2 regions of the Lysinibacillus sp. RS10 genome follow, and region 2 is predicted to be linked to the other one. Evidence: riboswitches for the same ligand, from Rfam matches in the RefSeq annotation. Region 2 holds a riboswitch; the other holds the start of a gene.
The links. Region 2 has a riboswitch for thiamine pyrophosphate ahead of ACB089_RS11900 (ABC transporter substrate-binding protein). Riboswitches for the same ligand answer to the same signal wherever they lie in the genome.
Positions count from the first base shown of each region.

Region 1 (5,944 bases), 1.2 Mb from region 2:
CAAAAACAAAGAGCTGTCTCAAGTAATGAGACAGCTCTAGCCACTATTCTTCGTTTTTTTCCTCTAGCTTTTCAGGTTCTGGTTTTTCCTCTAGAAGTACGGATTCAGTCTTTTCCTCTTTGATTGGCAAAGATGGTTGCACAACACTTTTTTCAATATAGACTTTTTCATGAACAACTGTTGTGTCTGCAAAATAATCATGTAGACCTTGATTGTTCGGTAAAATGACTATAAGAATATATAGGGGCATAAAAATGTTGTTGATGATGCGCCCTATCCAATCACGGAATAACACATCTGACCAAGTCAGCTTCTCATGTTTTAACGAAATAACACGTAATCCAAATATCATTTTCCCTAAGGTTTGCCCAAAAAATTTCGTCATTAATACGAAATAGCTGTAATAAAAAATAGCGGATATAATCGAAATTGGTGCATACCACACTGTTTCGGATAATGACCAATCCATTATATAAAAAATCGGGTTAACAAGAATTCCGATTACCGCTGTAATAATGAATCCATCCAATAAAAATGCCCAAAAACGTATCCAAAAGCCTGCCGTTTTTAATGCATAATTTTCATTCGTAATTGGCTTATCAATTAGGAGGGCATTCTCCATAGAGGGTGAACCTTGCATAACAATTTCATGGTTTGTCATTGTACTCCCTCCTTAGTATTCGCCATATAAGTACATCATTTTTGGTGCTTTATATTCCGTCATAATTTTCATCAACATTTTTTCTTCTGCTGATGGACCAAACATTGATCCAATCTTCATACCGACATACGATTGCAAACCACCCACATCATATGAATACTCAAATAATTGTGCATCCTCTAAACCAAAGTCTTCACGTAATGCCGCAACTGTTGCTTCCTCATCACCAATGTCATCAATTAAGCCTGCTTCAAGAGCCTTCGTACCGCTAAGAATTCGACCATCGGCAACTTTTTTCACATCAGCTTCAGACATATTACGCCCTTCTTCAACAATATCAACAAATTCCTCATATGATTCATTAATCATATCTTGCATCATAGCACGTTCTTCCGGTGTCACTTCACGCATTGGACTAAGCATATCCTTATGTGCACCAGATTTAAATGTTTCATATTTAAAACCAACTTTTTCAGCTAGTTTTTGATAATTAATGGATTGCATAATGACACCAATCGAACCTGTAATTGTATCACGTTGTGCAAATATTTTATCTGCAGGTGCTGAAATGTAATAACCACCTGATGCTGCCATTGAATCCATAGAAACATAAATCGGAATTTGTCGCTCCTCTTTAATTTTTAAGAGCTTTTTATAAATTTCTGCTGATTCCTTTACACCGCCACCTGGTGTATTAACACTTAAGACGATGCCTTGAACAGTATCATCAGATAAAATATTATCTAATTGATCTAAGAAAAATTGATGATCATACGCAACTGGTTGCCATAATGTACTTGAGCCAACATCTTGAATCGTACCATCAACCTTTAAGTATGCAATACGTTTATCCATATTGCCGTCTTCTTTAATCTCTTCCATTACCGCTAAATTATCCCCAGCTACCATGCTATCAAAATTACCAAAGAAATCCGATTTAAAAATTGCAAATATGGTGTTAATCCCCAATGAAAATACTAATAAGACACCTGCAATTATTAAAGCAGCCCACCTTTTAACATTCATAAATTTCCGCCTCCTCATCACGTTATACGATTGACATTCTAATTTGTTTCATTTTTTTGCAACAATAGGAAAATGTTTTAACCTATTCAACCTATATTACATTACCTAAAATCATGAAAAAAATCAAAGTTCATAAAAAAAGTACGAACTTTGATTTTCTTCAACATAATTCCCCAGGAAATTATGATTGACTAATTTATTTATTTTTTTCTTGTTCACGCAATTCGACACGACGAATTTTGCCTGATGAAGTCTTTGGTAGCTCAGTTACAAATTCTATCGCACGAGGATATTTATAAGGTGCAGTTAAAGTCTTTACATGATTTTGTAGTTTTTTAATCAGTGCTGCATTACCAATTTCTCCATCACGGAGCACTACAAATGCCTTTACAATATTTCCGCGAACTTCATCTGGACTCGCAACAACAGCAGCTTCTTTAACTGCTGGATGCTTCAATAATGCATCTTCTACTTCAAATGGACCTATCGTATAGCCAGAAGATATTATGACATCATCTCCACGTCCTTCAAACCAAAAATAACCATCTTCATCTTTATATGCACGATCTCCGGTTATATACCAATCGCCTCTAAATTGTAGATTTGTACGTTCTGGATCATTTAAATATTTTTTAAATAACGCAGGTGTTTCACGATGTACAGCAATGTCTCCAACTTCTCCAATTGCAACTGCCTTTCCGAAATCATCGATAATTTCAACAGTATTCCCCGGAGTAGGTTTACCCATCGAGCCAATTTTAGCTTTCGTCCCTACCATTGTACCAACAAGTAATGTATTTTCTGTTTGTCCATAGCCATCTCGTACTTGTAAATTCAAAACCTCCGAAAATACTTTTATCACTTCGCTATTTAATGGTTCACCCGCTGACACAGCCTGACGGACTGTACTTAAATTGAAATCTTGTAAACTTTCAAGTGCTGCCATAAATCGATATTCGGTTGGTGTACAGCACAGAATATTAATCTTGAATTTTTCAAGGAGTGTAAGGTATGTTGTTGCATCAAAGTGACCTTTGTAGACAAATGCTGTTGCACCACTTCCTAATGTAGCGAGAAACGGACTCCAAATCCATTTTTGCCAGCCTGGAGCTGCTGTAGCCCAAACAATGTCACCTTCTTGAACACCTAACCAATTCGGTGCAGTTGTTCGTAAGTGTGCATAACCCCAGCTATGTGTATGTACCGCTGCCTTTGGATTTCCTGTTGTACCACTCGTATAAGCTAAAAATGCAATGTCAGTACTCTTAGTAGGTGTGGAGCTTATGTAGGTTGTTGGTTGGCTTTGCATTTTTTCAAACAACGGCTGCCAAGATTCATGTGCATGACCAATGACAAATTGCTGTATGCCTTGCGAATTTTTAACAGCATCAAATTGCTCAATATAAGGTTCAAATACAACAACGCCTTTTGCATTTGCGTGATTGATTCGATATTCAATATCCTTAGTTCTCAACATTTCTGAACTTGGTATAATCGTTAACCCAGCCTTCAAGGCTCCAAGATAAACGATATACGCTTCAACTGATCTTGGCACCATGACTAAAATAACATCACCTTTTGTTAGACCATGTGATGTAAATACATGAGCTGCCTGATTAGCCTTTTTAAGTAAACTAGCATATGTAATGTACTGAATTTCTTCGTTTTCGTTATAAACTATTAATGCGCATTTTGTAGAATCCTGTGCATATTTTTCGATTTCCTCTGAAATGTTATACCACTCTGGTGCGATTAAATCTTGTCGTTTCATGGCAAATGCCCCCTTTTGCTATGCTCATTATAAAACTCAAATTTCATCATTTTCAATGAAAGGCACTCTAATTTGTTAAAGTCATGACAACTATCATGCTCTGCTATATGGCATCAGTCACGTCTTCGTTCAAAAAACTCTCTATTGAATACTCAAGAAAAATATGGTACATTTTGGTCAACTAAAAGCATAATTGCAGGGGGACTCATTTAGAGTTGAGAAGGTAAAACCTGACCCTTTGAACCTGTTAGTTAATACTGACGTAGGGAGCAATTCACATCTAATTACTGATGAAAGGCTCTTTTACGTGTTTTTTCTGCACGAAAATGAGCCTTTTTTGCACGCTTACGTCCATCCAATAAGGAGGACATAAATTGATATTTCATACGATCCGTAAACGAAATCCACTTATTCATTGCATTACTAATTATGTTGTAGCTAATTTCCAAGCAAATGGCTTATTAGCAATAGGTGCTTCTCCAGTAATGGCCGATGACAGTCATGAGGTTGAAGAAATGGTCGCTATTGCCTCAGGCTTATTGATAAATATCGGTACCCTAAATAATCAGATGAAAGAATCTATGCTACTCGCAGGAAAAAAAGCTAATGCTCTGGGCATTCCCGTTGTTTTAGATCCTGTTGCTGCAGGTGCAACAACTTACCGTAAACAGACGGTACAACAATTATTGAAGGAAATTAAATTTGCAGCGATTCGTTGTAATATTGGAGAGCTCGCGGCGATTGCCAATGTAGACTGGCAACAAAAAGGCGTAGATAGTGGTACTGGTTCAATTTCTCTAGAAATTGAGGCAAAGCAAATAGCTAAACTCTACAATTGTATTGTTATTGTGACCGGTGAAAAGGATTTTATAACTGATGGCGAACATCAGCAATGGATAACAGGTGGAAATTCTCAAATGACAGAAGTCACCGGAACAGGTTGTTTATTAAGTGCAATTTGTTGCGCTGCCTACTCCGCAGGGAATGAACCATATAACCAAATAGTCGATGCATTATCGCTTTATAAAAAAGTGGCAGAACAAGCTTCTTCTTCCACAGATTACATTGGCGATTTTCAAATTACAGTATTGAATGAACTACATCGCCTTTCCAAGGATGGTGAAAAATAATGCATATTGTAACGACAATTGCTGGTTCAGATAGTGGTGGCGGCGCAGGCATACAGGCTGATTTAAAAACATTTCAGGAATTAAAGGTCTTTGGGACATCTGTTATTACAGCTTTGACTGCCCAGAACACACTTGGTGTATCCGATGTCTTACCAATTGAAGTTAGCTTTGTTGAAAAACAACTTAAAGCACTAATAGAGGATTTTTCAATTAGTGCTGTTAAAACAGGAATGCTATTTTCCTCAGAAATCATTCAATCAATCGCACGTATTTTAGCCGAAGTAAATATTCCGCTAATTGTTGATCCTGTGGCGAAAGCTTATTACAGCAAGAAGCAATTGTTGCATTATGTAGTTATTTACTTCCTTTAGCAACAATCGTTACACCAAACATACCTGAAGTTGAAACACTTACTGGAAGAAAAATCAAAACGTTTGCAGATATTCAAGACGCGGCACACACCCTATTACAAATGGGTGTACAATGTGTCATCATTAAAGGTGGTCATTTAACAGATAATGATTATGCAATTGATTATGTATTTTTTGAAGATGGACAATCATTTTCCATGCAGTCCTCGCGTATTGCAACAAAAAATACACATGGAACAGGCTGTACGTTCTCTGCCGCACTCACTGCTTTTATTGGACGAGGATTTTCTATAAAAGAAGCGATTGTGGAAGCCAAAAAATATATTCAATTAGCCATAACTTATGATTTATCGATTGGCAATGGTCATGGTCCAACAAATCATTTTGCTTATCAAAAATATAAGGAGTCGTGTGAGGTGATCATTCATGAAACGTGATAATTTACAGCTATATTTTATTATGGGTACAAGTAATGTTTTAATTCAAAAGCCATTAAACGTTCTAGAGAAGGCTTTACAATCTGGAATTACCATGTTTCAATTTCGTGAAAAAGGACCAAATACACTCACTGGGCAAGCCTATGAAAATTTTGCGCAAGAATGTCAAAAGCTCTGTCAACAGTATAAGGTTCCGTTTATTGTTAATGATGATGTAGAGCTTGCTGTGAAACTTGGTGCAGATGGTGTTCATATTGGACAAGAAGATTTGCCTGTGTCGATGGTACGTGAAAAAATTGGCAGCATGATTTTAGGTGTTTCTGTTCATTCACAAGCTGAATTACAAACTGCTCTACAATACGGTGCGGATTATGTAGGAATTGGTCCTATTTTTGCAACCTCTTCTAAAAAGGACGCCAAGCCACCTAGTGGGACAAAATTTTTACAGCAAGTTCGCATACAATACCCAGAACTCCCCATTGTTGCAATAGGAGGACTAAATTGCTCGAATGCCCCTACTGTATTTAAAGCTGGTGCAGATGGAATTG
Region 1 is NZ_CP167122.1:1,108,707-1,114,650, reverse strand. Features, by position in the region: gene ACB089_RS05740 (RDD family protein) at 44-661, opposite strand; gene sppA (signal peptide peptidase SppA) at 674-1,687, opposite strand; gene mbcS (acyl-CoA synthetase MbcS) at 1,884-3,458, opposite strand; TPP riboswitch at 3,646-3,744, shown strand; gene thiM (hydroxyethylthiazole kinase) at 3,833-4,588, shown strand; partial or broken gene thiD (bifunctional hydroxymethylpyrimidine kinase/phosphomethylpyrimidine kinase) at 4,588-5,396, shown strand; gene thiE (thiamine phosphate synthase) at 5,386-5,944, shown strand, end outside.
Region 1: another riboswitch for thiamine pyrophosphate. It lies ahead of thiM (hydroxyethylthiazole kinase); the one in region 2 lies ahead of ACB089_RS11900 (ABC transporter substrate-binding protein).

Region 2 (5,944 bases):
TCTGTTCGAAATGAAGACTGTGCTAATGTCATATAGACACCAATCCCCTTTTTCGCCCCTAGCCATTCTGCAATAACAGCTCCCATTACGCTATAGGTTGCTGCAATCTTAATGCCTGAAAAAATTGCTGGATACGCGTACGGCCATTCTAGCTTCCAAAAGGTTTGTGCTTTCGTTGCACCGATCATCTCAAAATAATGCTTCAGCTCCGGCGAGGTTTGACGGAAGCCATCCATTGCCGAGATCACAATGGGGAAAAAGCACACGAGGCAAATAATAATAAGCTTTGGCAATAAACCAAATCCAAACCAAATGATTAATAACGGTGCTAGGACGAGCACAGGGACATTTTGTGACATTATGAGAATAGGGTAAAATAGCTCCCGAATAAACGTAAAACGATGTAATATCACAGCAACCGTTAGCCCGAACAATATCCCAATGGCAAGACCTAGAAGTGCTAGTTGAACAGTTGCTAATGCATGCGGCAAGAACGTATCATACGATTGAAAACCTTCTTTCAAAATGGCACTCGGTGCAGGCAATAGCCAATGAGGAATGTCTGCAAAACGGACAATTAGTTCCCATATAGATAAGAGGAAGGCGATAAAAATTATCGTCCTTCCTTGTTTTATTGCCGACCTCATCAATGGTATTTCTCCGTTAACGTCTCCATTTTAATACCTGATGGCTGATATAAAATTTTCACTTGTGTAATAACATTGATCGCACCAAGTTCAATCATTTTAACATTCATTTTTTCAATGATTTGTAGCAACGACGATAGCTCACCCTCCATCGTCGTTTCGAGCGGGTGTACTTCATATTTCACTCCTGATGCGTCAATAATAGCAATTGCCGCATCGACATAAGGGATCACATCTTCATATTTTTCAGTTTTCGGGATAATTTGTACGCTTACTAATGAATTTGCCATGCTATTTTGTCTCCTTTTTCGGTAAAAAGTCGTTTGTAAATGCTTGTTCTGCGTTAAATTCGCCCTCTAAAACCTTGTTGCTAGCCATCCATTTAGCGTAGTTTTCCCAAACAGTCAGCTTTTGCTCACCCCATTGAGCGGCATCGTCTTGATATTTATCTGCTAGCCATTCCTGACTTTTATGCACAAGCTCTTTATCTAAGTCAGGTACCGCTTCTAATAAAATATCAGCTGCCTCACTTGGATGACTTATCGCATATTCATAGCCCTTTGTAGTAGCAGCGACAAATGCTTTTACCGTATCTGGATCATCCTTAATCATTTTTTCATTTGTAGCAAGTACAGGCGTATAATAATCAAGCTGATCGCTATAATCTGTTAAATAAAGCATGTTCAGCTTTTCACCACGAAGTTCTGCTTCAATGCCTGTCCATGCATAATAAATCCACGCAAAATCAATATCCTTTTGCATCATTGTGAAGAAATCTAAATCGCCTGCATTAACAATATCTAGCTTATTAATATCCGCATTTTCTGTTTGCATAAGTGATTGTAGGACAGCCTGTTCAACCGGTGCACCCCAACCACCATATGTTTTCCCTTCAAAATCTTTAGGTGACTTAATCCCTTTAGATGCTATTGACGCAAAGCCAGAAGTATTATGTTGAATAATCGCTGCAATTGATACTAAAGGTACACCCTGCACACGTGCCTGTGTAATTCCTTCCTGATAGCTTACACCAAACTGTGCCTTACCAGACGCCACTAGCTGATCAGCACCCGTTTCGCCAGGTAATAAAATCTCAACATCTAAGCCCTGTTCCCTAAAGTAACCAAGTTTCTCCGCTACATATAACCCTGTGTGATTTGTGTTCGGTGTCCAATCTAGCACGACCGATACCTTTTTTAATGCATTCGCATCGTTTTTACCCTTAGTATCCTTTGTCTCCTCTTTTTCGCTACAGCCGACAAGTGTTAAAAGCGCAGCCATTAGGATCAATAACCATTTTTTCATGCTGAATCCTCCTAGGAAGTAATTTGAAAGTGTTCATGAACGAATGTTTTAACCAGAAGAAAGCGTATCCACAGTCAGTATGCACCCAAGGTTATCGCATATAACAAAAACATAAAAAAACGCCTAGGATTCCCCCAGACGTTTTACAATCAGTATCAAAAATTTTCTTTTTTTGAATAGATGTTCCCTCCGCTGGTACGAGCCAAATCAGGTTCAAAGGGTCAGCGTCTATCGGACACAATCTCAGCTGGCAACTACCAGCCCCCCTACATTCTTTCCATATGAACTTTTCGAGATTATTATAACCATATCTATCTTTAAAAGACAAGGCTCTATTTCATATTTAATGTAATGTCATTTCAGAAGGCACTGTGAAACACAGCCTTTATTCTATAATAACTTTATATGTAAGTGTATACATTTGTGATTACTCATTCGTTGTATAAGTGTAAGGAGGACCAACAATGAGAAAAGAAAATGAACTGACCTCCTATCTAATCCATTTAGGAGAGGAAGTGTTCAAACTATTACGAATGAAAGGAGCTAATAAAGAAGATGCAGAGGATATCATTCAAAACACCTTTTACAAAGTTTACACACTATTGGATGACCTAACTGAGAGTAATCTGCGTCCATGGTTTTTCAGAGTAGCACTTAATCAATATATTGACTTGAAAAGGAAAAAGGAGCATAAGAACATTTACATCACTGAGGAAATATATTCAAAGCTCCAACACATCGATGATCACTTTGAAAAATTGCTAAATAAGGATGAGATTTTCTATTTATTAAAAGACATAAAAAAAGAATATAAAGAAATATTCTTTTTAAAGTATTACTATGATTTTTCATATGAAGAAATTGCTAATTTGTTAGATATTCAAGTAGATAGCGTCAAGCAAAAATTATATCGCGCACGTAAATGCATTCACTCAAAAATAGGAGGTACATATTAATGGAAACTTCGTTAAATGACGCTTTAAAAAAAGCTAAGCGAAAACAATTATTAAAAATTATCATCACTTCAATTATTGTAGTACTACTTCTCTGCCCTATTTTTTATAAAATAGGTAACTACTTTGCAGCAAAAAGTTCTAACAGACTGCACGAACAGCTTTTTTTACATAATGCTATTGCTGAACCTAATATTCAAATCGACTCTCAAGTAACGAGTAATTCTTCCATGTTTGGTGGAAACATTATCACAAACCGTTCGAAGAATATTAATGGTTATGTCGTTCCATGGAGCACGCTTACAAGTTCATACGGTTGGCTTCGCCTCAATATTGATACGAACGAGTTAGTACCAGGGTTTTATTGGTCTGATACAGAGTACTATGAGTACGATAAACAGACAAAAACTAAATCAGCGACATTTTATCATCCATCCATTCAAAAATACTTTGACGATGTACCAAACGAACTAGGCGAAATTTCGCAACTGGAGAATCACGTTGCAGAAGTTGCCGTTTCTTTCAACAAACCTTATACATTACAAGAAATACAAGGGAAAATTCCTAGCAATTTAAACATCGTATGGTTATATATGACTTCCCGAATTACGGATGAAAGTAATGGACCTGCTGGTTTAGAGGTTTATGGCTTTGATCCAGCCGATTCACCGAAAGAGGCCTACGATGACTTTATTGATACACTTCAAGAATATGATGCGAATAAAAATGACGAAACCATCCAAGCGTTTTTAAATTCAAATAAAGATAAACGGTTTGAGGAAGTGAAAATTTTAGGGGTCATGCTCACTGGCAAAACAAATAATTTTAAAGCCTTAGAGAATCAAGATTTTATCCGTGGTGCTTCAGTAGGCGCCACTGCACCAATCGTTCCTTATATTAAGCCAGAAAAATAAAGTAAAGAGACCAGATATCAAAGGTCTGATCGATCCCTAGATTATTCTAAAATAAATCTAGAGTGAAAATTTTACTGTTATAGTATGATAACGTTAAAGTTTATTCAGCATTTAGAAGATGATATTGAACTACGGAATGAGGAAAGTATCTTTTTCTTTTATCTGGCGTCTTATAATGCTAACGTATATGTTATTTCTGTAGGAATGTGATAAAAAAGTGTTAACGGCACTTCCCTTGATTTCTCAAAAATATTTAGCACAGCATCATCAAATTGTCTTTGTAGATTTATTGAGAACAAGTATAAAAAAGAGACCTTTCTGATTTTTGGAAAGGTCTCTTTTGTTCTCCATAAGTGTGTGCAACTTACTATTAACGGGTTCGATTCACAGGAAAAAACAAATACTAATTAGCCATACTAATCAGTATTTGTTTGCATGTTGATTACTTGGTATAGTAGCTTCCTTTAGAATGTTTACTTTCCAAGAAATTATGGTAGTACTATCTCTGACATTATTTTCTTGGATGTTTTTCAACATTGATTTAATGCTTTCTTCATCTTTAGAATGAAAGAAAGCATGATCAATTGTTGTTGGGTTTGAATATGGTTCATTAGGGCATTCAATTAGACCATCTGTGGTCAGAAATAAGCGGTTTTCCCCTTGTCTCAATTCTTTTATTCCCACACTGTAACAAGGTACTTCTTGTTCAAAAGTATTAACTTGTCCTATCCATTCATAGAATTGTCTTTGATTGATTTGGTATTGACCTAGTGCAGATAGTTCTGGATGAAATAAATAAAGAACACAATCCCCAACAGAAAACCACCAAATATATTTATCTTTTCTAACAACAATTAAACAAGCGGTTTCTCCTTTAACATTTCGACAAGTAGATAAGAATTCCTTAGATTGAAACATACATAATACCTTTTCTTCTAGCATCTTAAAAGTTTTTTGAGTTGTCGGCATAGACAATAAATGCCTTATATGAGATTTTTCATTTTCGAACAATGCTACTACTCTTTCGGCACTCTCTGCTGTGTTATGTGCATCTAAAACAATAACGAAATCCCAATCTTCTCTTTCGTTAAACCATACAAGGCATCCATCTTCGTTCTTATATTGTCCTGCATTCGAATTGCCGCCATATCGACCCACAATTATATGTTCTATATGCTGAATGTTTACTTGATCTACAAAGTTTTCTTGACTTCCAACCCAACTAAAATCTTTGAAGTGATCATTCATATTGATTGTTCTCTAAATATGTTTTAATACGATGACAAAGTTCAATAACATCATTGTTGTCACCCATAGGTGCATCTTCCCAATCGTAAACTTCCATCGGTCCCCAATGTTCTTTTGGTGTATTAGGATAACGAGCAACTAGGTGCATATGAAGATGCGGAACAGAATTTCCTGAAACAAGTGAGTAGATATGCTCTGCGTTTCCGGCTTCCTTTAGAGCTTTACTGACTCTAGCCATTATGACACCAAATGCTTTTGCTTCTTCTACTGTCATTTCAGCAAGCGTCGGTACGTGTCTTTTTAGGTCAATCATAATATGACCTAAATAGTTAGGTTTACCATTTCGATCAATGTGTCCTACATATACATATTCGTCTTCATAAATCATAACTCCAGAAGTTTCAATATTTCCAACGTGTTTATTGCAAATAAAACAGTCTTTCATATGAACGCCCCCCCTTTTTTTGGTAGTTATAGAATTATAATATAAAAAGCGTTACATTTGCGCAATTTTCTAAATATTTTTTCCTCCATGAAAAAACACCACCAAGTATGGTGATGTTATCTCAAATGAAATCAATTGGTATTATTTCTCTTCTTTTTTAACTGTTAAGACATGTGAAATGGCACCGTCTGTAGCAATATCTACTTTAAAGGAGCCGTTTGAATGGCGATCTGCTCGAGTAAGTGCTTGAACATCGAGAATCTCTTGCACACCTTTTTCTGTTTCGATGATTAGCTGTTCCTCATTGGTAGTCTTAACTACAGAGACGATACGGTGAGGATTCGCTTTTAATTCTGTTAACACTTTTAAGCCGCGTTTCGCACGACTTGTCATCTCTACTTCAGCTACATTCATTTTCTTCACAGCACCTCG
Region 2 is NZ_CP167122.1:2,318,400-2,324,343, reverse strand. Features, by position in the region: gene ACB089_RS11910 (ABC transporter permease) at 1-647, opposite strand, end outside; gene ACB089_RS11905 (MTH1187 family thiamine-binding protein) at 647-937, opposite strand; gene ACB089_RS11900 (ABC transporter substrate-binding protein) at 939-1,952, opposite strand; TPP riboswitch at 2,120-2,230, opposite strand; gene ACB089_RS11895 (RNA polymerase sigma factor) at 2,417-2,908, shown strand; gene ACB089_RS11890 (sigma factor regulator N-terminal domain-containing protein) at 2,908-3,819, shown strand; gene ACB089_RS11885 (protein phosphatase 2C domain-containing protein) at 4,240-5,067, opposite strand; gene ACB089_RS11880 (HIT family protein) at 5,060-5,512, opposite strand; gene parC (DNA topoisomerase IV subunit A) at 5,654-5,944, opposite strand, start outside.